One region of the Brevundimonas vesicularis genome, then DNA from elsewhere that is predicted to be linked to it. Evidence: predicted binding sites of a transcription regulator. Region 1 holds the regulator's gene; each other region holds the start of a gene.
The links. The regulator LexA, encoded in region 1, represses DNA repair genes until DNA is damaged. The targets are predictions, from matches to a motif close to ATGTTCNCNANNTGTTCT.
Positions count from the first base shown of each region.

Region 2: the regulator LexA is predicted to act here: its motif matches at 3,899-3,916, upstream of dinB (DNA polymerase IV).
Region 3: the regulator LexA is predicted to act here: its motif matches at 2,213-2,230, upstream of recA (recombinase RecA).

Region 1 is NZ_CP114278.1:2,005,604-2,013,532, reverse strand. Features, by position in the region: gene O2K97_RS10030 (FUSC family protein) at 1-258, shown strand, start outside; gene gltA (citrate synthase) at 315-1,616, opposite strand; gene gltX (glutamate--tRNA ligase) at 1,683-3,098, opposite strand; gene O2K97_RS10015 (ComEC/Rec2 family competence protein) at 3,166-5,283, shown strand; gene lexA (transcriptional repressor LexA) at 5,264-5,962, opposite strand; gene trpC (indole-3-glycerol phosphate synthase TrpC) at 6,081-6,875, opposite strand; gene trpD (anthranilate phosphoribosyltransferase) at 6,872-7,909, opposite strand; gene O2K97_RS09995 (anthranilate synthase component II) at 7,912-7,929, opposite strand, start outside.
Region 2 is NZ_CP114278.1:1,844,631-1,852,559, reverse strand. Features, by position in the region: gene O2K97_RS09160 (zinc-dependent alcohol dehydrogenase) at 1-640, shown strand, start outside; gene O2K97_RS09155 (arylesterase) at 781-1,422, shown strand; gene O2K97_RS09150 (exodeoxyribonuclease III) at 1,427-2,203, shown strand; gene O2K97_RS09145 (alpha-ketoglutarate-dependent dioxygenase AlkB) at 2,248-2,808, opposite strand; gene dinB (DNA polymerase IV) at 2,805-3,878, opposite strand; partial or broken gene O2K97_RS09135 (error-prone DNA polymerase) at 3,989-7,132, shown strand; partial or broken gene O2K97_RS15730 (helix-turn-helix domain-containing protein) at 7,413-7,493, shown strand; partial or broken gene O2K97_RS15725 (peptidase S41) at 7,635-7,856, shown strand.
Region 3 is NZ_CP114278.1:614,711-622,639, forward strand. Features, by position in the region: gene O2K97_RS02960 (M20/M25/M40 family metallo-hydrolase) at 1-449, shown strand, start outside; gene O2K97_RS02965 (MHYT domain-containing protein) at 528-2,162, shown strand; gene recA (recombinase RecA) at 2,332-3,414, shown strand; gene O2K97_RS02975 (3-hydroxyacyl-CoA dehydrogenase NAD-binding domain-containing protein) at 3,817-6,009, opposite strand; gene O2K97_RS02980 (acetyl-CoA C-acetyltransferase) at 6,027-7,232, opposite strand; gene O2K97_RS02985 (hypothetical protein) at 7,436-7,657, opposite strand; gene O2K97_RS02990 (PQQ-dependent sugar dehydrogenase) at 7,716-7,929, opposite strand, start outside.

The DNA of each region.
Region 1 (7,929 bases):
CGCGGTTTCCAGGCCGAGGGTTTAGGCGCACGGCTGGATCCCTGGTCGCAGGACGCGGAGCGGGCGGTGGAGCAACTCAAGGCTCTGTCTGAGGGCAGGGCCGCCCAGCCCATGGGCGCGATCGACCAAAGCCTGGCGCTGTCCATGGCCGTCGAGGGCGACGATGTGGCTCTGGGCGCCGCCGCGATCGGCGTGGCCCATATGCACCGCGATCTGGACGACCTCGCTGCCCGTTTCGCGGATCTGAAGCTGGTCTGACGACAAAGAAAAACGCCGGGGATGTCTCCCCGGCGTTTTGCATTTTAGCCTACGTATCAGCCGCGCTGTTCGATCGGCACGTAATCGCGCTGGGTCGGACCCGTGTAGAGCTGACGCGGGCGACCGATCTTCTGCGACGGATCGGCCATCATTTCCTGCCACTGAGCGATCCAGCCCACGGTGCGGGCCAGGGCGAACAGGACGGTGAACATGGTGGTCGGGAAGCCCATCGCCGACAGGGTGATGCCGGAATAGAAGTCGACGTTCGGGAACAGCTTGCGCGAGGTGAAGTATTCGTCCGACAGGGCGACCTTCTCCAGCTCCTTGGCGACCAGGAACAGCGGATCGTTCTCGCGGCCGGTGGCGGCCAGCACTTCATAGGCCGACTGCTGCATGACCTTGGCGCGCGGATCGTAGTTCTTGTACACGCGGTGACCGAAGCCCATCAGCTTGTACTTGCGATCCTTCACGCCCTGAATGAACTCAGGAATCTTGTCGGGCGTGCCGATTTCCTTGAGCATGTTCAGCGCCTCTTCGTTGGCGCCGCCGTGCGACGGGCCCCAGAGGCAGGCGATGCCGGCGGCGATACAGGCGAACGGATTGGCGCCCGACGAACCGGCCAGGCGCACGGTCGAGGTCGAGGCGTTCTGTTCGTGGTCGGCGTGCAGGGTGAAGATGCGGTCCATGGCGCGAACCAAGGCCGGATCGACATGATAGTCTTCGGCCGGCACTGCGAAGCACATGCGCAGGAAGTTTTCAGCGTACGAGAGGTCGTTGCGCGGCGAGATGAAGGGCTGGCCGACGTGGTATTTGTAAGCGCGGGCCGCGATGGTCGGCATCTTGGCGATCAGGCGGATGGCCGAAATGTCGCGTTGCACCGGATCATGGATGTCCAGGCTGTCGTGATAGAAGGCCGACAAGGCGCCGACGGTGCCGACCATGATCGACATCGGGTGGGCGTCACGGCGGAAGCCCTCGAAGAAGCGGTCGAACTGGGCGTGCAGCATCGTATGCGTGGTGATGCTGTTTTCGAACTTCTCGAATTGAGCGGCGGTCGGCAGTTCGCCGTGCAGCAGCAGGTGGCAGACTTCCAGGAAGTTCGACTTCGACGCCAGCTGGTCGATCGGATAGCCGCGATGCAGCAGTACGCCGGCGTCGCCGTCGATATAGGTCAGAGCCGATTCACAGGCCGCCGTCGAGGTGAAGCCGGGATCGAAGGTGAAGGCCCCCGTTCCCGCATACAGTTTGCGGATGTCGATGACGTCCGGGCCGGTGGAGCCCGAAAGGACCGGCAACTCGATCGTCTTGTCCTCGAAGGACAGGGTCGCCGAGCCGGCGGGTTTGGCTTGTTCAGTCATGAATGCCCCTTTGCATCACACGTCCAGGCGCGGGGAGGCGTCGGCCGCTTTTTGGTTTGTGGGTGATCACTTAGTCTGTTGCAGCGCATCATCCAAGCGCCCGAGACTTTCGTCTCGCCCAAGAGCCGACAAAGTTCGTGCAATATCAGGTGATGTTGACCCTGCGGTAAGCGCTGCGCGCATCGGCGGGCCGATTTTTCCGAACCCGACGCCCTCGGATTCCGCAAAGGCCTTGAGCTCGGCTTCCAGCGCAAAAACATCCCAGGATTGGAACAGGGACAGCCGTTCGCGCAGACGGGTGAGGCGCTCCAAGGTTTCACCCGACAGTAGCGCCTTCGCCTTGTTGTCCAGCGTCAGCGGGCGAGATTTCAGTACGAAAGCGGTTTGATCGGCCAGATCGAGGATCGTCTTGGCGCGATCCTTGACGAAAGGCATGGAGCGCTGAAGCCGGGCTTCGTCCGCCTCTGCGAGGGCGTGGCCCTTCTGCAGGTGCGCATCCAGCGTCAGCTTGGCGAGCCGCTCGTCGTCGGCCAGACGCAGCCAGTGCGAATTGACATGGGCCAGCTTGTCGAAGTCCAGGCGGGCCGGCGCCTTGCCGATGCCGGCGAGGTCGAACCATTCGATGGCCTGGGCGTCGCTGAACAGTTCGTCGTCGCCGTGCGCCCAGCCGAGACGGGCCAGATAGTTGCGCATGGCCTCGGGCAAGTAGCCCATCTCCGCGTATTCATGCACCGCCTGGGCGCCGTGACGCTTCGACAGTTTGGCGCCGTCCGGGCCGTGGATCAGGGGGATGTGGGCAAAGGTCGGACGCGTCCAGCCCAGCGCACCGTAGATCAGGCTCTGTCGCGCGGCGTTATTCAGATGGTCGTCGCCGCGAATGACGTGGGTCACCCCCATGTCGTGGTCGTCCACGACGACGGCGAGATTATAGGTCGGCGCGCCGTCCGAACGCATCAGAACCAGATCGTCCAGGTCGTCGGTCGACCAGTTCACGTCGCCTTGGACCTCATCGGCCACCGTGACCGTCGTCGCCTTTGGCCGACGGAAGCGCACGACGTGCGGCAGGGCCAGATCGTCCACGGTCGGCTCACGGTCGCGCCAGGGCGATTCGAAAGTGCGCTTCTCCGCCTTGGCCTCATCGCGCAGACGACCGGTCTCCTCGGCCGAGGTAAAGTCGCGGTAGGCGTGGCCGGTTTCGAGCAGTTGATCGACCACCTCGCGGTGACGATCGGCCCGGCTGAATTGGAACACCGGCTCGTCGTCGGCGAACAGCTCCAGCCAGCTTAGGCCGTCGAAAATGGCCTTCACCGCCTCATCGGTCGAGCGTTCACGGTCGGTGTCTTCGACCCGGATCAGGAAACGTCCAGCGTGTCTCTTGGCGTACAGCCAGTTGAACAAAGCGGTTCTCGCCCCGCCGATATGCAGATAGCCTGTCGGCGAGGGGGCGAAGCGGGTGACGACAGTCGAAGAAGGTGAGGTCATGGGGGAGGGGTCCGTAAGCGAGGCCCTTATACGCCCCGATGCGGCAAAACCTACCCCCGCTGCGCGATTGCGCGCCTGGCTGCACGCCGAGGTCGCCGCACAGACCCTGAGATGGCGGCTATGGGCGCCGGTCGCATTCGGCGCGGGCGGAGGCGTCTATTTCGCTCTGCGAGCCGAGCCGGTCTTGTGGCCACTGTTGCTGGGCGCCGCCTTGGCCTTTGGGCTGTGGGGCGTGGCGCGCCGGCGCGGCGGGTCGCGACGTCTGACCTGGCTGCTGTTGATGGTCGCCTGCGCGTCAGGCGGGCTGGCGGCGGCCAAGGTGCGCACCCAAGCCGTCGCCGCGCCGATCGCGCCCGCCCTCGGCGAACCGACCGTGATCGAAGCCTGGGTTGTCGATGTCGACAGCACGGGGCAGCGAGGCGCGCGGGTCGTGATTGCGCCGGCCTGGATCCGCGGACTGACGCCAGACCAGACGCCGGTGCGCTTGCGAGCGACGGTGCGGGGCGAGCCGCCGCGACCCGGCGAAGCGATCCGCCTGTTCGCCATTCTGAACCCGCCGCCTGCGCCGGCCAGCCCCGGCGCCTACGACTTCGGCCGCAACGCCTTCTTTCAGGGCATGGGCGGCGTGGCGTTTGCCTTGGGCGAAACGCGTGGGGCCGAGCTTGCCCCGCCGCCGTGGCGACTTCGACTTGAAATGGCGGTCAACGGCGCCCGCTTCGCACTGGCCGAGCGGATCGTGGCAAGGCTCGGCGAGCGGACCGGCGGGATCGCCGCCGCCATGACCACCAGTCATGAAACCTGGATCAGTCAGGAGGACATGGATGTGATGCGCGATTCCGGCCTGGCGCACATCCTGTCGGTATCAGGGCTGCATATGGCCACCGTCGGCGGTTTCGTCTTCTTTGCGGTGCGGCTGGGCGTGGCGGCCTGGCCGTGGTTGGCCCTGCGGGTTCACGGCAAGAAGGTCGCGGCCTTGGCGGGCCTCACGGGGGTCGGGGTCTATCTGGTGGTGTCGGGCGCGCCCCCGCCGGCAGAGCGGGCCGCCATCACCGCCTCCATCGCGTTTCTGGCCATCCTGCTGGATCGACAGGCGGTCACGATGCATGGCCTGGCTGTGGCGGCCTTCATCGTTCTGGCCATACAGCCTGAAGCCATCGTCACGCCGGGTTTCCAAATGTCGTTCGCGGCGACGGCGGCCTTGGTCGCCCTGGTCGAGGCCTGGCCGAAGCGCCCCCGCGAAATATCCGCGCCGTGGCCGATCCTGGCGGTGCAGCGGCTGGGCGGTTGGTTGACGGCGGCTGTTGCGGCCAGCATCGTCGCGGGACTGGCGACGGGACCGTTCGCCATGCAGCATTTCAACCGCACCGCCATGTACGGACTGCTGGCCAATCTCGGCACGTCGCCCGTGGCGGACTTCATCCTGATGCCGGCGCTGGCCTTGGGCGCAGCGCTGGAACCCTTGGGGCTGGGGGGACCGTTGCTGGCGGTCGCAGGATGGGGCGTGGATCTGATGCTGGCGATCGGCGCCTGGACGGCGGGATTGCCAGGCGCGGTCAGAACGGTCGCCAGCGCGCCGAACTATGTCCTGCCGGTCGCGTTCCTGGGCGTGTTGTTCGTCTGTTTGTGGCAAGGCCGCCTGCGCTGGTTGGGACTGCCCTTTGCAGCCGCCGTCCTGATCTGGCCGCGTGAACCGACGCCGGACCTCTGGCTTGGCGATGGCGGAACCAACGCCGCCTTTCACCGTGATCAGGCAGCGGTCGTCGTGCGGCCTGGCGTGCGCGAGTTTGCCGTGGATCTGTGGTCGCGACGACGAGGGCTGACCATGGCGGATCGATCAGAGACGGGCTGGGTTTGCGAGCGCTTCTCCTGTCGGCCGGACACCGATGAGGCCGGGCCCGTTGCCATCTGGTGGGGGCGAAAGTCGCCGAGCTCAGATCAGATGGAGGCCTTATGCCGCGCAGCGCCCGTCGTCAGCGTCCGCGCTGTCGTCACCTCAATTCCAAGCGTCTGTCAGGATCGCCTTGTCCTGGACGGCGTGGACTTTGCGCGGGGCGGAGCCGTGGAGTTGTGGCGTGTCCGTTCGGGCAAGCCAAATCGATGGCGCGCGGTGTGGACGGCCGACGTTCGCGGCGACCGCCCCTGGACGCGTCAGTCCGATCCGGAGGTCAGTGATACCGGCGCATGAGTCCGACCAGCTTGCCCTGAACCGCGACCTGATCCGAGCCGTAGATCTTTGTTTCGTAGTTGCGGTTGGCGGGCTCCAGCGCGATCGAGGCGCCCTTCTTGCGAAGGCGTTTCAGCGTCGCCTGCTCGCCCTCGACCAGCGCCACCACGATCTCGCCGGAGGCGGCGTTGTCGGTCGATTTGATCACCACCATGTCACCGTTCAGGATGCCGGCCTCGATCATGGAGTCGCCTTCGATCTCTAGGAGGTAGTGCTCGCCAGAGCCCAGCATGGACTCCGGAACCGGATAGCGGGCGGTTTCATGCTCGATCGCGTCGATCGGCGTGCCGGCGGCGATCTTGCCCATCAGCGGCAGTTCGCGGGTGTCGTTGGCCGCCATCGGGGCCGCAGGTCGGACACCGCCGCCGCCTTCGATGACGTCGGGCTTGAACCCGGTGCGACCGCGCGGCGCGCCGGCCGTCGCCTGTTCGGGTAGTTTCGTCACTTCCAACGCGCGGGCGCGGTGAGCGAGACGGCGGATGAAGCCGCGTTCCTCCAGCGCCGTGATCAGCCGGTGAATGCCGGACTTGGAGGCCAGATCGAGCGCCTCCTTCATCTCGTCGAACGAAGGGGAGACGCCGGTCTCCTGGATGCGTTCGTGGATGAACATCAGCAGTTCGTGCTGTTTGCGCGTGAGCATCGCCAGGCCCTCATGCGCCCGCCGACGAATCGGAACGGGCCGTGAACATTTGTCGATGTTCTGTAAGTGTTCCTTGCTAATGTCAACTTAACGGCGAGGCTTGCCGCCGCGTCTCGGCTCAAACGGCCAGCAACTGACGGGTGGCCGCCTCGACATCGGCCTGCCGCATCAGGCTCTCGCCGACCAGAATCGCCTGGGCGTGCGCCGCCGAAACCCGCGCCACGTCGTCGGGCGTAAAGATGCCGCTCTCCGCGACCAGCAGGGCCCGAACGGGGCTCAGCATGGACAGCCGCTCCGTGGTTTCCAGATCGACCTCGAACGTGCGCAGCGAGCGGTTATTGACCCCGACAAGATCGCCGCCAAGCGCACAGGCGCGCGCCATTTCGTCCTCGTCGTGGGTCTCGATGAGCGCGTCCATGCCAAAGCGTTCGGCTTCCGACAGCAGTTCAGCCGCCAGGTTGTCGTCGATCATGGCGAGGATGATCAGGATGCAGTCGGCGCTCAAGGCGCGGCTTTCGGCGACCTGCCAGGGATCGACCAGGAAATCCTTGCGCAGGCAGGGCAGGGCGACAGCCTCGCGGGCCTGTCCCAGATAGGCGTCGTCGCCCTGGAAGCTGGGGCCATCGGTCAGCACCGAGAGACAGGCCGCGCCGCCGGCCTCATAGGCTTGGGCCAGGGCCGGCGGATCGAAATCGGGCCGGATGAGCCCCTTGGATGGGCTGGCCTTCTTGATCTCGGCGATCAGGGCGGGACGACCGGTTTCCTTTCCGACCCGCTCCAACGCGGCGCGAAAGCCGCGCGGGGTCGATGCGGCGCGGGCCAGGGCTTCGATCGCGTCCTGCGAGGTCGCAGCCTTGCGGGCGGCGACGTCCTCGCGTTTGTAGGCGGCGATACGGTCCAGAAAGTCGGTCATGCGGGCTCTTCGCTTTCCAGCGGCGTGGAGGTGATGCGGGCCAGGCGATCCAGCGCCTCGGCGGCTCGACCGTCGTCGATTGCGGCAGCGGCGAGCGCGGCGCCCTCGGCCAGATCGGCCGCGCGATCGGACACCACGAGGGCGGCGGCGGCGTTCAGCAGCACGATGTCGCGGTAAGGGCCAGCCGCGCCGGCCAGAAGCGCGCGCAGGGCGACGGCGTTCTCCTCGGCGTCGCCGCCGCGAATGTCTGCGACAGAGGCCCGCGGCAGGCCGGCGTCCTCGGGCGTGACCTGGAAGCGACGAACCGCGCCATCCTTCCATTCGGCGACGTTCGTGGGGCCAGAAGTCGCCAGTTCGTCCAGGCCTTGGCCATGAACGGTCCAGGCCCGGTTGGCGCCAAGCCGGCCCAGCACCTCAGCCAGCGGCTCCAGCAGGCGCGGATCATAGACGCCCATGACCTGTCGCCTTGCAGACGCCGGGTTCGAAAGCGGTCCCAACAGGTTGAAGACGGTGCGAAAACCGATCTCGGCCCGCACCGGCCCGACATGACGCATCGCCCCGTGATAGGCAGGCGCGAACAGGAAGCAGATGCCGGCCTCGTCCAGCGCCTTTTTCTGCTGCGCCTGCGACGCCATCAGGTTCACGCCCAGGATCGACAAGACGTCGGAAGAGCCTGATTTCGATGACATCGCCCGATTGCCATGTTTAGCGACCTTCAGACCGGCGCCGGCCAGAACCAAGGCGGCGGCGGTCGAGATATTGTAGGTGTGCTGACCGTCGCCCCCGGTGCCGCAGGTGTCGATCACCTCATAGGGATGGTCCAGCGTCAGGGCGGCTTCACGCATGGCGCCCGCGAAGGCGGCGATCTCGTCCACGGTCTCGCCGCGCATCCGCATGGCGGTGACGGCGGCGGCGACTTGCGACGGGGTCGGCTCGCCGCGCAGGCAGGCGGCGAAGAAGTCGTGCGCCTGCTGGGACGTCAGGGGATGGCCCTCGACCAGTCGGGCGAGGATCGGCTTGAAACCGTCGCCCATGGTCAGGCGGCCGCGAGGCG
Region 2 (7,929 bases), 160 kb from region 1:
CGAGAACGCTGAGATCGAACCCGGCGACACGGTGGCGATCTGGGGCTGTGGCCCCGTCGGCCTATTCGCCATCAAGAGCGCCAGATTGATGGGCGCCGGTCGCATCATCGCCATCGACCATCATCCACGCCGACTGGAGCTCGCCAAGGCGAACGGCGCGGAAGTCCTCAACTATCATGAGGTCAAGGTTCGTGAAGCCCTGATGGAGATGACCGCCGGCATTGGGCCGGACGCCTGCATCGACGCGGTCGGTATGGAGGCGCATGGCTTTTCGCCCGACAACATCATCGATGCGGTGAAGCAGGAAACGAAGCTGGGCACGGATCGCCAACATGTCCTGCGCGAGACGATCATGGCGTGTCGCAAGGGCGGCCGCGTGTCGATCCCCGGCGTGTATGGCGGAATCGGCGACAAGCTGCCGATCGGCGCCCTCATGCAGAAGGGTCTGACGATCAAGACCGGCCAGACCCATGTGCAGAAATATCTGCCGCAGCTCCTTGAACTGGTGATGGAAGGAAAGATCGACACGACGGATCTGATCAGCCACCGCCTGCCCCTGGAGCAGGCGCCAGAAGCTTACAAGAACTTCCACGACAATCCGAACGAATGGACGAAGGTCGTACTGAAGCCGCACGGCTGATCAACGGCCTTCTTTAAAGCCTTACTGCCGTGGACGATCGACAGCCAGACGAGCCCACCACGGCCGGAGTTCGGGATTGTTTTCAAACGACCTGAGAGGAACAGGACAGGTTCGGCCAGACTTTGGGTAGGACATGAAGCATGACCCGCTGCACTCCGACCGCCCAAGATCCGGTTTCGGCCTGCCTGTCATCGGACGCTGACAGGAGCGCCATGGGCAATGCTGAGCGTGTCGTAACGCTTCTCGGCGACTCGCTGACCGCAGGCTACGGCCTGAAGTCGGCTGAAAGCTTGCCGCGCCAACTTGCGGCGCGACTGGCGAGCGAAACGCCTTTGGTTCGCGTCATCGGCGCGGGCGTGTCCGGCGACACGACGGCGGACGGCTTGCAAAGGCTCGATCGGGACGTGCCGGCGCAAACGGATCTTTGCGTCGTCGCCTTGGGCGCCAACGACATGATGCGGCTGGTCCCGACCGATCACGTCAGGGACAATCTGCTGTCGATCATCGACAGACTCCGGAGGCGAGAGATCCCCGTTCTGCTGATCGGGATGCGCGCGCCGCCCTGGTTCGGCGCCTACGCCTGGGCCTTCGATGCCGTCTACACCGAGGTCGCTCGCGCAGCGAACGTGCCCCTGATGCCGTTCCTGATGGACGGTGTCGCGTTGCACCCAGCCTATGTCTTGCCGGACCGGATCCATCCCAACGCCGCCGGCGTGGGCAAGATGGCCGACGCCCTCGCCCCCCATGTGCGATCCGCCCTGGCGGCCCTGCGGACGCGATGACGGGATGCGGATCGCCACCTTCAACATCAACGGCGTCAATCGTCGCCTGCCCAACCTACTCGGCTGGCTGAAACGGGCCCAGCCGGACGTGGTCTGCCTGCAGGAACTGAAGGCGGCCGACACGCAGTTCCCGGCCGCCGAGCTCGAGGCGGCCGGCTATAGCGCGGTCTGGGTCGGCGAACCGCGCTGGAACGGCGTCGCCATCCTCAGTCGGATCGGCGCGCCGGTCGTGACCCGACGCCGGCTGCATGGCGACGCCGACGACCGCCAGGCCCGTTATATCGAGGCGGCGGTGAACGGCGTGCTGATCGGCTGCCTCTATCTGCCCAACGGCAATCCCAGGCCCGGGCCCAAGTTCGATTATAAGCTGGCCTGGGCCCGACGGCTCACCGCTCACGCGGCGTCGCTTTATTCGACCGAGGCGCCGGTCGTTCTCTGCGGCGACTACAATGTCGTCCCGACCGACGCCGACATCTACAATACGCGCTCTTGGAAGACCGACGCCCTGCTCCGACCCGAGAGCCGCGCCGCCTTCCAGAGCCTGCTCGACCAGGGCTGGACCGACGCCCTGCGCGAGCGCTTCCCGCACGATCCCCCGCCCTGGACCTTCTGGTCCTATTTCCGGGAGGCCTGGTCGCGCGACGCCGGTCTGCGGATCGACCACCTGCTGCTCAACGGGCTTGCAGCCGAACGCCTGACCGATGCCGGGGTCGATCGCGCGGTCCGCGGCGTCGAGGGCGCCAGCGACCATGCGCCGGCCTGGATCGACCTCGCGGACTAAGCCGATCCGGATCCTTCCATGCCAGCCGGCCGCGCCATTGAACGTCAGGCGGCCAGGGTCCGGAAGGTGATGGAATAGCGCAAGGCCGTCATCGGCGTGATCGAATGCTCCCAGTCCGCGCGCGCCTCCCCCGACAACCGATAGGCCGAGCCGCACGCCAGCGGCGCATTTCGGCGCAGAAAGCCCGCCCCCTGACGACGGCGCAGCCGCATGACGCAGGGCGCGAGGAGGGACAGGCCCAGGATCTCGCTGTAGACGGGGCGGTCGCGATGCCAGCCGATGCCGGCGCCCGGCGCATATTCATTGATCAGAACCTGGACAAAGGCCGCGCCGTCCAGATCGAGGCGACCCGCCAAGCGCGCCATCAAGGTCGAGAAAAACGCCGGCCACCCCGCGCCATCGCCCCCGCGGTCGAAGGCGGCGATCCGGCGATGACCCAGGTAGCCCAGATGTTCATAGGGTTTGAACGCCAGAGTCTGGAGCGCGGCGGCTAGCGCGGCCTGTTCGGGCGCCGACAGGACGTCCGCCCAATAGTCAAAGCCCGCCACCACGGGCGTGCGCGCGGGTGCATCGCCGAACAGGTCGATCTGCGATAGTTCGGTCACGACAGGACCAATTGGTTCGCCGCAGCGCCGGTCGTCTGCAGATTGGACAGGCTTACCCCGACCAGGCGCACGCCCCGGCTTGGCGGGTAGAGGGACCGGACCAGCACCCGACTGAGCTCGTGCAGGGCCTGGCGGGAGGCCACGGGCTCGGACTGGGACCGGCTTCGCGTCGATTGCTGGAAGTCCGCCCATTTGACCTTGACGGTGACCGTCCGTCCCCGACTTCCGGTCTTCTCGCACCAGGCCCAGACATCGTCAGCCATGGCTGCCACACCGGCTTCGATCGCGTCCGGATCGGTCAGGTCGGAGGCGAAGGTCGTCTCCGACCCGCTCGATTTGCGAGTCCGGTCCGGATTGACCGCTCGGTCGTCCCGCCCGCGGGCGATGGCGTGGTACCAGGGCCCGGACTTGCCGAAATGATGCTGAAGAAAGGCCAGGGATTGACGCCGCAAGTCTGCGCCGGTGCGGATCCCCAGCCCTTCCATCTTGGCGGCCGTCACCGGCCCCACACCGTGGAAGCGCTGGACCGGCAAATCCTCGACGAAGGCCTCGCCGCGCCCTGGCGCCACAACGAACTGGCCGTTCGGCTTGTTCTGGTCCGACGCCAGCTTGGCCAGGAATTTGTTGTACGAAACGCCTGCCGAAGCCGTCAGGCCGGTCTCCTCGAGGATACGCCGCCGGATTTCCTCCACCGTCGCCGAGGCGGTCCCCAGGCCGCGCCGATCTGAAGTCACATAGAGATAGGCCTCGTCCAGCGACAGGGGTTCGATCAGGTCGGTGTAGTCCGCAAAGATCGCATGGATCTGCGCCGACACGGCGCGATAGACCTCGAAGCGCGGCGGGACGAAGACGAGGTCCGGACACTTCCGCTGGGCTGTTGTCGAGGGCATGGCCGATCGCACCCCGAACCGCCGCGCCTCGTAGCTGGCGGCCGCGACCACGCCGCGCGCCGCCGCATGACCGATCGCCACGGGCCGCCCTCGCAAGGCGGGATCATCTCGCTGTTCGACCGAGGCGAAGAAGGCGTCCATGTCCACATGGACGATCTTGCGGGTGGCGACGCCAGACATCCGCCATGCATATCAAGACCAGAACAAAAAGAAAACCTTTGTCCACGGCGACGCTTGCCATTCGGCTCGCCGGAGTGCTGTCGGGGAGGTCGAACAGCCGCTCAATCCCTATGTCTTACGTCGAGCTTCAAGCCACTTCGCACTTCTCCTTCCTGCGCGGCGCCAGCAGTTGCGAGCTGCTGTTCGAACAGGCCCGCCTGTGCGGGCTGGACGCCCTGGCCATCGTCGATCGCAACTCGCTAGCGGGGATCGTGCGCGCCCATGAGGCGGCCAAGGCCTCCGGCGTGCGGCTGATCGTCGGCTGCCGGCTTGATCTGATCGATGGGACAGGCGTGCTCGTCTATCCGACCGACCGGCCCGCCTATTCCCGACTGACGCGCCTGCTCTCCCTGGGCAAGCGACGCGCCGGCAAGGCCAAATGCCACCTCGACTGGTCGGACCTGAAAGACTGGTCGGAGGGCCTGATCGCCATCCTGGTCCCGGACGAGGCGGACGAGGCTTGCGCCGCCAATCTGCGACGGCTGAAGGCGACCTTTCCTGCGGGCGCCTATCTCGCCCTAACGCTGCGGCGACGCCCAGGAGATGCGCTGCGGCTGCACGACCTGTCGAATCTCGCCGTCCAGGCGGGCGTGCCGACCGTCGTGACCAACGACGTCCTCTTTCACCACCCGGACCAACGCCTGTTCCAGGACGTGGTCACATGCGTGAGGCACGGCTGCACGATCGACGAGCTAGGCTTTCGGCGCGAGCGCCATGCAGATTGCTATCTGAAGCCGCCCCACGAGATGCACCGCCTGTTCAAGGCCTATCCCGAGGCCCTGGCCCGCTCGGTCGAGATCGCCGACCGGTGCCGCTTCTCCCTCGATGAACTGGCCTATCAATATCCCGACGAGGTCTCGACCCCGGGCATGACGCCGCAGCAGACGCTGGAACAGCTGACCTGGGCCGGGGCCGCCGATCGCTATCCGGATAGGGTTGCCGGACAGCGTGCGCAAGACGCTTCGGCACGAACTCGATCTGATCGGCCAGCTCGACTACGCCCCCTATTTCCTGACGGTCCATTCGATCGTTCGCTTCGCCCGCAGCCGGGACATCCTGTGTCAGGGTCGTGGTTCGGCCGCCAATTCCGCCGTCTGTTACGTGCTGGGCATCACCTCGATCGACCCGGGCCGCAATGATCTGCTGTTCGAGCGCTTCGTCAGCCAGGAGCGCCGCGAGCCCCCGGACATCGATGTCGATTTCGAGCACGAGCGGCGCGAGGTCGTCATGCAGTGGATCTTCGAGACCTACGGCCGCAACCATGCGGCCCTCTGCGCCGTCGTCACCCGCTATCGCGCGCGCGGCGCCCTGCGCGACGTCGGCAACGCGCTGGGGCTCAGCGAGGACCTGATTAAGACCCTGTCGTCCCAGGTCTGGAGCTATTCCAGCGAGGGCGTCGAGGACAAGCATGTCGCGGACCTCAACCTCAATCTGGAGGACCGGCGGCTTCGCCTGGCGCTGGAGCTGTCGCGCCAGCTGATCGGCGCCCCGCGCCATCTCAGCCAACACCCCGGGGGCTTCGTCCTGACCCACGACCGTCTGGACGACCTGGTCCCGATCGAGCCGGCGGCGATGAAGGATCGCCAGGTCATTGAATGGGACAAGGACGACATCGACATCCTCAAGTTCATGAAGGTCGATGTGCTGGCCCTTCGGCATGCTCAGCTGCATGAAGCGCGGCTTCGACCTGCTGGCCGAGAATAAGGGGATCGCGCTCGACCTCGCCACTATCCCGGCCGAGGACCCCAGGACCTATGCGATGATCCGCAAGGCCGACACGCTCGGGGTTTTTCAGATCGAGAGCCGGGCCCAGATGGCCATGCTCCCGCGCATCAAGCCCCGCACATTCTACGATCTGGTCATTGAGGTCGCCATCGTCCGCCCCGGCCCGATCCAGGGCGATATGGTCGATCCCTATCTGCGCCGCAGAGAGGGCAAGGAGGATGTCGTCTATCCCAAGCCCGAGCTGGAGAAGGTGCTGGGCAAGACCTGGGGCGTGCCCCTGTTCCAGGAACAGGCCATGCGGGTCGCGATCGAATGCGCCGGCTTCACCGCTTCGGAGGCCGACCAGCTCCGCCGGGCCATGGCGACGTTCAAGTTCACCGGCGGGGTCAGCCACTTCAAGGACAAGCTGATCAGCGGCATGGTTGAGCGCGGCTATGACGCCGCTTTCGCCGAGAAGACCTTCAGCCAGCTCGAAGGGTTTGGCTCCTACGGCTTTCCGGAAAGCCATGCGGCCTCCTTCGCCCTGATCGCCTATGCCTCCTCCTGGCTCAAATGCCATCACCCGGATGTCTTCTGCGCCGCGCTGCTGAATGCCCAGCCCATGGGCTTCTATGCGCCGCCGCAGATCGTCCGGGACGCCCAGCGGCATGGCGTTGAGATCCGGCCCGTCTGCATCAACGCCAGCCGCTGGGACTGCACCCTGGAGCCGGCAGGCAAGGACGGACGCTTTGCCGTCCGCCTCGGCCTTCGCATGGTGCGCGGCCTGGTGAATGGCGACGCCGCCCGCATCCTGGCGGCGCGAACGGACGGCGCCTTCCGCTCCGTCGACGACCTGTGGCGGCGTGCCGGCGTCCAGGTCGCCAGCCTTGTCCGCCTGGCGGAGGCGGATGCCTTCAGGCCGGATCTGCACCTGGACCGCCGCGACGCGCTGTGGGCCATCAAGGGGCTACGGGACGACCCCCTCCCCCTGTTCGCCACCGCCGACGCCCACGACCACAAACCGGAAATCCTGGAGCCCGATCCGGGCCTGAAACCGATGACGCCCGGACGGGAGGTGGTCGAGGACTACAGCCTGTCCGCCTGACCCTGCGCGACCATCCGCTGACCTTCCTGCGCGACGATCTGCAGGCCCGGCACGTCATGACCTGCGCGGATGGGACGGCCATGCGCGACGGCCGGCTGACGCGCGTCGCGGGCCTCGTCCTGGTGCGACAGAAGCCCGGCAGCGCCAAGGGGGTCATGTTCATCACCATCGAGGACGAGACCGGCGTGGCCAATCTGGTCATCTGGCCCAGCCTCTACGAACAGCAGCGCCGCATCGTCCTGTCGGCCTCCATGCTGGTCGTCGACGGCAAGGTTCAGCGGGAGGGCGACGTCGTCCACATCGTCGCGACCCGACTTCACGACGCATCGGCCCTGCTCGCCTCAGTCGGCGACCGGGGCGAGGCCTTTCCCCTGCCCCACGGGCGCGGCGACGAATTCCATCGCGGCGGGTCGCCGGATGCGCGCGACGCGCCCCCTCGCGCAATCAAGGTCCGGGACATCTACATTCCCGATCTCCATCTCGACACGATCCGTCCGAAGACCCGGGATTTTCGGTGAGCGGATTGAAGGTGACCGTGGTCACAGGAGGTTGCGGCCCGCCAGCTCTGCGACACAGTTCTTGCGCTGACGCGGCCTCGGGCCGTTACTCCGGCTTATGAGCGATTATGAAAACGACTGGACGTCGCGATAGGCAAGGCTATCGGCGACCGCCGTGAAGCTGTGGGTATGACGCAGCGTCGGCTGGGGGCAGCGATTGGCGTCAGCGTTCAGCAGATCCAAAAGTATGAAACCGGGTCAAATCGTATCGCTTCATCGAAACTGATGCTCGCTGCGGACGCGTTGACGTGCGATGTCGCCGAGCTTTTGGGCGAACGTCGTGGCGAACCTCCTGGAACAGCTTGTTTGATCCGAGCGTGGTCGAACCTCAACGACAAGCAACGCGAAGCCGTGGGCGAGACCACAGGCGGCAATCGGCGCGGCATAAACGGCGGCGCCTTCTACTTCCTGCGGCTACCTGCCACCGGCCTTGAAGTCGACCTGCCGCTGATCGGTACATTCCCGCAACAACCCCAGCCGGATACAGGCGTTCAGCCGGACATCACCATCCCGCGCCCGGCCCAGGCGATCGCAAGAGGGCGCGATCCGGTGATGGAAGCGGCGCTAACCTGATCAAGCCGACCGGTTCGCGCCAAGCTGGCTTGGAGAATGGCGGGACCTGCCTCCGACCTGGCGTCATTTGGCG
Region 3 (7,929 bases), 1.4 Mb from region 1:
TGGCGCTCAGCCTGGGGCGGCCGAAACCGCAGGACGCAGACGCCGTCTGGGGCGGCTGGCTGGGGCTGATCGTCCTGGTCCTGATCCTGGGCGGCGGGGTGCAGGCGGCGGCGCCGGAAGCCGCCTTCCTGCTGCTGTGGCCCGGTCTGATCGCCGCCCTGGCGGCCGCGTCGACGGCGGTGATCGGCGCCCGCTTCGGCTCGTGGGCGTCCTTCGCACCCGCCGTCGTCGCCACAGCCCTGGTCGGCGGGTGGTTGCTGGTTCAGGGGCACGGCGTCTTCCTGGGCGTCGGCATGGACATGCCTGGCGCGGTGGGGCCGATCGCCCTGATGATCGCGATGCTGGTCCGCCCGCTGGCGCCTCGATCGGGGCGGGCCTTGCCGATCTTCGCCGCCGCCAGCCTAGCGCTGGCTGTTGTGGTCGCCGTGGGGGCCAGGTTGGTCGCTTGATCCGGATGCGTTTCGCAGTCGTCCGAGCGATGAAACCCGGCTAAGCATACCGCTGCTTTTATCGGGGCCTCGGCGCGCTTGCACCATCTTCACGTCAATCCGTTCACCGTCCTGTCGCTGGCGATAGCGACCCTGGGCGCGTGGACGGCTCTGGATCTGTTCAATCGAACCCGCGATCAGATCGGTGCGACGCGGTTGCGTTGGCTGGGCGTCGCCGCCTTGGCCTTGGGCGTCAGCATCTGGTCGATGCATTTCATCGCCATGCTGGGGTTCGAGGCCGAAGTCTTCTATGATCCCGGCCTGACGCTGGTCTCCTTCCTGCTGGCGACGACCGGCACATCCGCGGCCTTCCTGACGGCGGGGACGGCGCAGGCCAGCCCCTTGCGACTGGCGCCGGCGGCCCTGCTGATGGGCGGGTCCATCGTCGCCATGCACTACGTCGGGATGGCGGCGATGCGGACGAACGCCGTCTTGAGTTACCAGCCCGTGCTGGTCGCCCTCTCGGTGCTGGTTGCGGTCGCCGCCGCCTATGCCGCCCTGATTGCGGCCCGCCAGGAGCGGAGCCTGGCCTGGCGCGCGGTCGCCGCCGTGATCCTGGGTCTGGCCATCGTGTCCATGCACCATGTCGGCATGGCGGCCCTGATCCTGACCCCCATCGCCGACGCCGGGCCGGTGGAGGGCGGGGCGTCGCCGGTGGTCTTGGCGGTCGCGGTGACGACCGGGGCGGTGACGTTGCTGTTTCTCGCGCTGGGGGCCTCGATCGTGGATCAGCGCGCCAATGTCCTGGCGGCCGTGGACGCGGGCGGCGTCGGCTTCTGGGAAGCGACCCTGCCGATGAAGACGACGATGATGTCAGGCCGCGCGCGCGAAATCCTGTCCATCGACGCGGACAGCCGTCTCGGAGCCACCGAGATCGGCGATCGTCTGTCGCCCGAGGATCTGCCGCTGCATCGTCAGGCGCTGGAGCGCGCCTTGGCGGGCGAGGGCGAATATGATCAGGAATGGCGTCTGCCGGCCTCTGGCCGATGGATCCATCTGAGGGGACGCCTGATCCGCAGTCGTTCGGGCCGGCCGATCAAGATGTCGGGCGTCATCACCGACATCACCGATCGCCGTGAGGCCTTCGCCGCCTTGGCCGACAGCGAACGCTTGCAGCGACTGCTGATCAACGAACTGAATCACCGGGTGAAGAACACCCTGGCCACGGTGCAGTCCATCGCCCACCAGACGGCGCGGCGCACGCCGGATGTCGCCACCTTCACCGCCCTGTTCGAGGCGCGGCTGGTGGCCCTGTCCAACACGCAGAACCTGCTGACGGCCGCGAACTGGGAGCATGTCGATCTGCGCGCCATGCTGGCTCAGGAACTGGGCCCCTATGCCGAGGAACAGGTTCGCCTGACCGGTCCGGCCGTCGATCTGAACGCGCAACAGACGTTGGGGATGGGGATGGTCTTTCACGAACTGGCGGTGAACGCCGCCAAATACGGCGCCCTGTCGAACGCCTCGGGCTGCGTGCGGATCGACTGGTCGCTTGCTGACGGCCATCTGCTGCTGGATTGGGTGGAAAGCGGCGGGCCGGCGGTGTCACCGCCTCAGCGCAAGGGCTTCGGTTCGGTGCTGATCGACTCGACGATCAACCGCTCGCTGCACGGCTCGGCGGTCATGACTTACGACCCCGATGGCGCCAGCTTCAGCCTGCGCCTTCCGCTCTAGCCTGCGTCAAAAACGGTCGCAGGTTTTGGTTGTTCTCGTTTTGATCGATGAGAACATCTTGTGAACTGGAACAAACCATGCACATAGTCGGCCTCACGAAACGGGGGCGGGTCCAGGCGGGTCTCTCCCAAGCTGAATGACGGGAATCATGGCAAGGGAGACGAAGGCAATGGCTTCACAGGCGGCACTCAAATTGGTGGGCAAGGACGACGGCGACAAGCAACGCGCCCTGGAGGCGGCGATCGCGCAGATCGATCGCGCCTTCGGCAAGGGTTCGGTGATGAAACTGGGCAAGGCGGGCGTGGTCGCCGAGATCGACAGCGTCTCGACCGGCTCGCTCGGCCTAGACATGGCGCTGGGCATCGGCGGTCTCCCGGTCGGGCGGGTTATCGAGGTGTTCGGCCCAGAATCCTCGGGCAAGACGACCCTGGCTCTGCACACCGTCGCGGAAGTGCAGAAGAAGGGCGGGGTCGCCGCCTTCGTCGACGCCGAACATGCGCTGGACCCGGTCTACGCCCAGAAGCTGGGCGTCAATCTGGATGATCTTCTGGTGTCGCAGCCGGACACTGGCGAGCAGGCGCTGGAGATCGTGGATACGCTGGTTCGGTCGGGCGCCGTGGACATTGTGGTCGTCGACTCCGTCGCGGCCCTGACGCCGCGCGCCGAGATCGAGGGCGAGATGGGCGACAGCCTTCCCGGCCTTCAGGCGCGCCTGATGAGCCAGGCGCTGCGCAAGCTGACGGCCTCGATCTCCAAGTCGAAATGCATCGTGCTGTTCATCAACCAGATCCGCCACAAGATCGGTGTCATGTACGGCTCGCCCGAGACGACGACGGGCGGCAATGCGCTGAAGTTCTACGCCTCGGTGCGTCTGGACATCCGCCGCACCGGCGCGATCAAGAACCGCGACGAGGTGGTCGGCAACACCACCCGGGTCAAGGTGGTCAAGAACAAGGTCGCCCCGCCATTCCGCGAGGTCATCTTCGACATCATGTACGGCGAGGGCATCTCCAAACTGGGCGAGGTCATCGACCTGGGCGTCAAGGCCGGCATCATCGAGAAGTCGGGCAGCTGGTTCAGCTATGACTCCACCCGGATCGGTCAGGGCCGTGAGAATGTGCGCGAGTTCCTGAAACAGAACCCCGACATCGCCGCCTCGATCGAAAAGGCTGTGCGCGCCTCGACCAACAAGATCGCCGACGAACTGCTGGGCACGCCCGAGCCGGACGAAGGCCAGGACCTGGAAGGCTGACGCCAGCCTCCGAGGCTGGGCGGACTGTCAAAGTTTGTCCCGGTCTCGGTCCGGTCTTTTCACCGCTACTCCGTCGCCCCTAGCGACCCGCCACCGACCCCGCGAAGGGCGGCGGAGCGACCCGCTCGACCTCGTGTCGGGCGGGTCTTTTTTAAGCTTTCGTCATTCCGGGCGGAGGGCCGCCTGGCCCGAAGACCCGGAACCCAGCGGCGCCGAAGGCGAAATCTATCCGCCGCACGACGTCGAGCAGCGAGTCCGCGACAGGTTCGCGCTTTCGCGCGCCGCTGGGTTCCGGGTCTTCGCTACTCTTCGCCCGGAATGACGAAATGGGTGGGGCGCCCCAAACGAAAACGGGCGACCCGAAGGCCGCCCGTTCCGTCTTCTGTTGATGTTCGCGACCGATCAGGCGGCGGCCTTCTCCGGGGCGAACTTGCCGTAGAAGGTCTCGTTCTTCGCCGCCATGTCGCGGAGCAAGCCGGGCACCTTGAAGCGGTCGCCGTAGGTCGCGGCCAGGCGGTCTGCGGTTTCGACGAACTTGGCCAGGCCGATGCCGTCGATCATGCTGATCGGACCGCCGGTCCAGGGCGCGAAGCCCCAGCCCAGGATGGCGCCCAGGTCCGCTTCGCGCGGATCGTCGATGACGCCCTCTTCCCAGCAGCGGGCCACTTCGACGGCCTGGCGATACAGCAGGCGCGTCTTCAGCTCGTCGATCTGAGCGAAGGCGGTCGGTTCTTCCGGCTGGTCGATGCCCTTGGTGGTGGGGGCCAGTTCACCCAGACCTTTCCAGATCGTCTTGGGCTTCTGATCGTAATCGTAGAAGCCCTTGCCGTTCTTACGACCGAAACGCCCGCCCTCGACCATCTTGGCGACGATGTCGGCGCCTTCCGACGGGACGTATTTGTCGCCCAGATCCAGCGCCGTCTGTTTGGCGATCTTGTAGGACAGGTCCAGGGCGACGTCGTCGTGCATCTCCAGAGGGCCGCGCGGCATGCCGGTCATGCGACCGACATTGTCGATCAGGGCGGGGCCGTAGCCCTCTTCCAGCATCGCCATGCCCTCCATGAGGAAGGTGGAGAAGCAGCGCGAGGTGTAGAAGCCGCGGCTGTCGTTGACGACGATCGGCGTCTTCTTGATCTTCAGCACATAGTCCAGAGCCTTGGCGATGGCGGCTTGCCCCGTCTTTTCGCCCAGGATGATCTCGACCAGCATCATCTTGTCGACGGGCGAGAAGAAGTGGATGCCGATGAAGTCCTCGGGCCGCACCGAGGCCTCGGCCAGGCCGGTGATCGGCAGGGTCGAGGTGTTGGAGCCGAACACGGCGCCGTCCGCCAGTTGCGCCTCGGCGCGCTTGGTCACGTCGGCCTTGATCTCGCGGTTTTCGAACACGGCCTCGACGACCAGGTCCGAACCCTTGATCAGATCATAGTCCGTCGTCGCAGTGACCGAACCCAGCAGGGCGTCATACTTCTCCTGCGTCAGCTGACCGCGCGACAGGCGCTTCTTCAGCAACTCCTCGACGTGGGCCTTGCCCTTGTCGGCGGCTTCCTGCGTCTGGTCGATCAGCACGGTTTCGATCCCGGCCAGCGCCTGCACATAGGCGATGCCCGCGCCCATCATGCCGGCGCCGATGACGGTCACCTTCTTCGGATCGGACTTGGGCACGCCCGCCGGGCGCACGGCGCCCTTGTCCAGTTCCTGCTTGGACAGGAACAGCGAACGGATCATGGCCTGGGCCTGCGGCGTCATCAGGGTCTTGATGAAGTAGCGGGTCTCGATACGCAGGGCCGCGTCCATCGGCACCTGGGCGCCTTCGTAAACGGCCTTCATCAGGTTCACCACGGCCGGATAGTTGCCATAGGACTGCTTGCGCAGCATGGCGTTGCCGACCATGAAGTTCTGGATGCCGGCCGGGTGATAGGGGCCGCCGCCGGGCAGTTTGAACGAGTTCTCGTCCCAAGGTTGGACAGCCTTGCCGCCACCCTTGATCCAGGCCTTGGCGGCCTCGACCGACTGGCCTTTCTCGACCACCTCATGGACGATGCCGGCGCCCTTGGCGTCGTTCGGGCGGAAGGACTTGCCCTCGCTCATCGCCATCATGGCGTTCTGGACGCCGACCAGACGCGTCAGGCGCTGGGTGCCGCCGCCGCCGGGGAACAGACCGACCTTGATCTCGGGCAGGCCCAACTGGATCTTGTTGTCGTTCTCGACCACGCGGTAGTGGGCCGCCAGGGTGAACTCCAGTCCGCCGCCCAAGGCCAGGCCGTTGATCGCGGCCGCGATCGGCTTGCCCGAGGTTTCAAGCGCACGGAAGGCGCCGTTCAGCTTCCAGCCGGCGTCGAACGCCTTTTGCAGGTCGCCGCCGCCCGACAGTACGCCGCCGGCCATGTCGCCCAGATCCGCGCCGGCGCAGAAGCCCGAGGCCTTGCCCGAGGTGATGACGGCGCCCTTGATGGCGTCGTCGGTCTTGATGCGTTCGACCAGCTCGGGGATTTCCTTCATCACCGAGGCGGTCAGGGTGTTCATCGAACGGCCCGGAACGTCGAATACAATCGTAGCGATACCGTCGGCGTCGACGTCGATCTTGAAGTTTTCCATATCCATTTGCTCCCGGATCAGACGCGTTCGATGACAGTGGCGGTGCCCATGCCGCCGCCGATGCACAGGGTGACCAGAGCGGTCGACTTGTTCGAGCGCTCCAGCTCGTCCAGCGCGATGCCGGTGATCATGGCGCCGGTGGCGCCGAGCGGGTGCCCCATCGAGATGCCGCCGCCATTCACATTCATCTTGGCGTGGTCGATGTCGAGCGCCTGCATGTAGCGCAGGACGACGGCGGCGAAGGCCTCGTTCAGCTCCCACAGGTCGATGTCGTCGGGCGTCATGCCCAGCTTGTCCAGCAGCTTGCGGGTCACATATTCCGGCCCGGTCAGCATGATCGACGGCTCGGAGCCGATCGAGGCGCCGCCCAGGATCTTGGCGCGCGGCTTCAGGCCCAGGGCCTGGCCGGCTTCCAGCGAACCGATCAGCACGCCGGCCGAACCATCGACGATGCCGGACGAGTTGCCCGGCGTGTGGACGTGATTGACGCGCTCGACCTCGGGGTAGCGCTGGTTGATCACGCCGTCGAAGGCCATTTCGCCCATCATGGCGAAGGACGGGTTCAGGCCGCCGAGCGCCTGCATGTCCGTGTTCGGGCGGATCGTCTCGTCATGATCCAGGATAGTCAGGCCCAGCTGGTCCTTGACCCCGATCACCGAGTTCTTGAACCGGCCCTCGGCCCAGGCCTTGGCGGCGCGCTTGTGGCTCTCGACCGAATAGGCGTCCACGTCGTCGCGGCTGAAGCCGTATTTGGTGGCGATCATATCCGCCGACACGCCCTGCGGCACGAAATAGGTCGGGAAAGCCGAGGAGGGATCGGTCGGCCAGGCGCCCATGTCCGAACCCATCGGCACGCGGCTCATGACCTCGACGCCGCCGCCGACGGCGAAGTCGGCCTCGCCGGACTTCACCTTGGCCGTCGCCATGTTCACGGCTTCCAGGCCCGAGGCGCAGAAGCGGTTGATCTGGACGCCCGCCGTATATTGCGACCAGCCGGCAGAGAGCACGGCCGTACGCGCGATGTCGGCGCCGAGTTCGCCCACGGGCGTGACGCAACCCAGGATGACGTCGTCGACCTTGGAGGTGTCCAGGTCGTTGCGGTCGCGCAGGGCTTCCAGCACCTGGGTCGCCAGGCTGAGGCCGGTGATCTCGTGCAGCGAGCCGTCCTTCTTGCCCTTGCCGCGCGGCGTGCGGACGGCGTCGTAGATATAGGCGTCAGCCATGGGAGTGCGTCTCCATCTTTGGGCCCAGCCTCGACGTACGGCAGGTCGCGGCACGACGGACGGGGCGGTTCCAAGCGTGGACGCCAAGAACCCTACGTTTACGTCAACGTCAAGTAATAAGCCGCGTGATCGCGGCCGCTTGAGGGGATGCCTCGACGAATGGGCGCGATGAGAGTGTGGGAAAGACGGGCGGGCGCCCGCTGTCAGCGAGGCGGAATACGCGTAGCCCCACCCGTGATCTTGCAGGCGTATTCGGTCTGGGGGCGGGCGGTCTGAACACCGGTCGGCGTCAGAATGCCTTGGTCACGCGTGCACGCAGCTTCCAAGGCGCTGAGTTCCTGCTGATAGGTGTTCGTCGCCCCCATTGTGCCGCAGCCCGAAAGCAGCGGCAGGATGGCGGCGGCGGATAGAATGAAGAGGCGCATCGTTCACTGCTCCCTTTGGAGCGTCAACCGCTCCGCATAGCCTCCCGGCCCTCGAAGACTACTGCGTCGCCGACAGCCTGACCAGCTTGCCGTTCTGCTCGTCGGTGATGGCCCAGACCGATCCGTCGGCGCCCACCGCGACGTCGCGGATGCGTTCGCCCAGGTCTGTCAGCAGGCGCTCTTCGCCCACCACGCGGTCATTCTGGATGACCAGACGCGCAATGTGTTTTTCCTTCAGGCCCGCGACCAGCAGGTTTCCGTCCCAGCCGGGG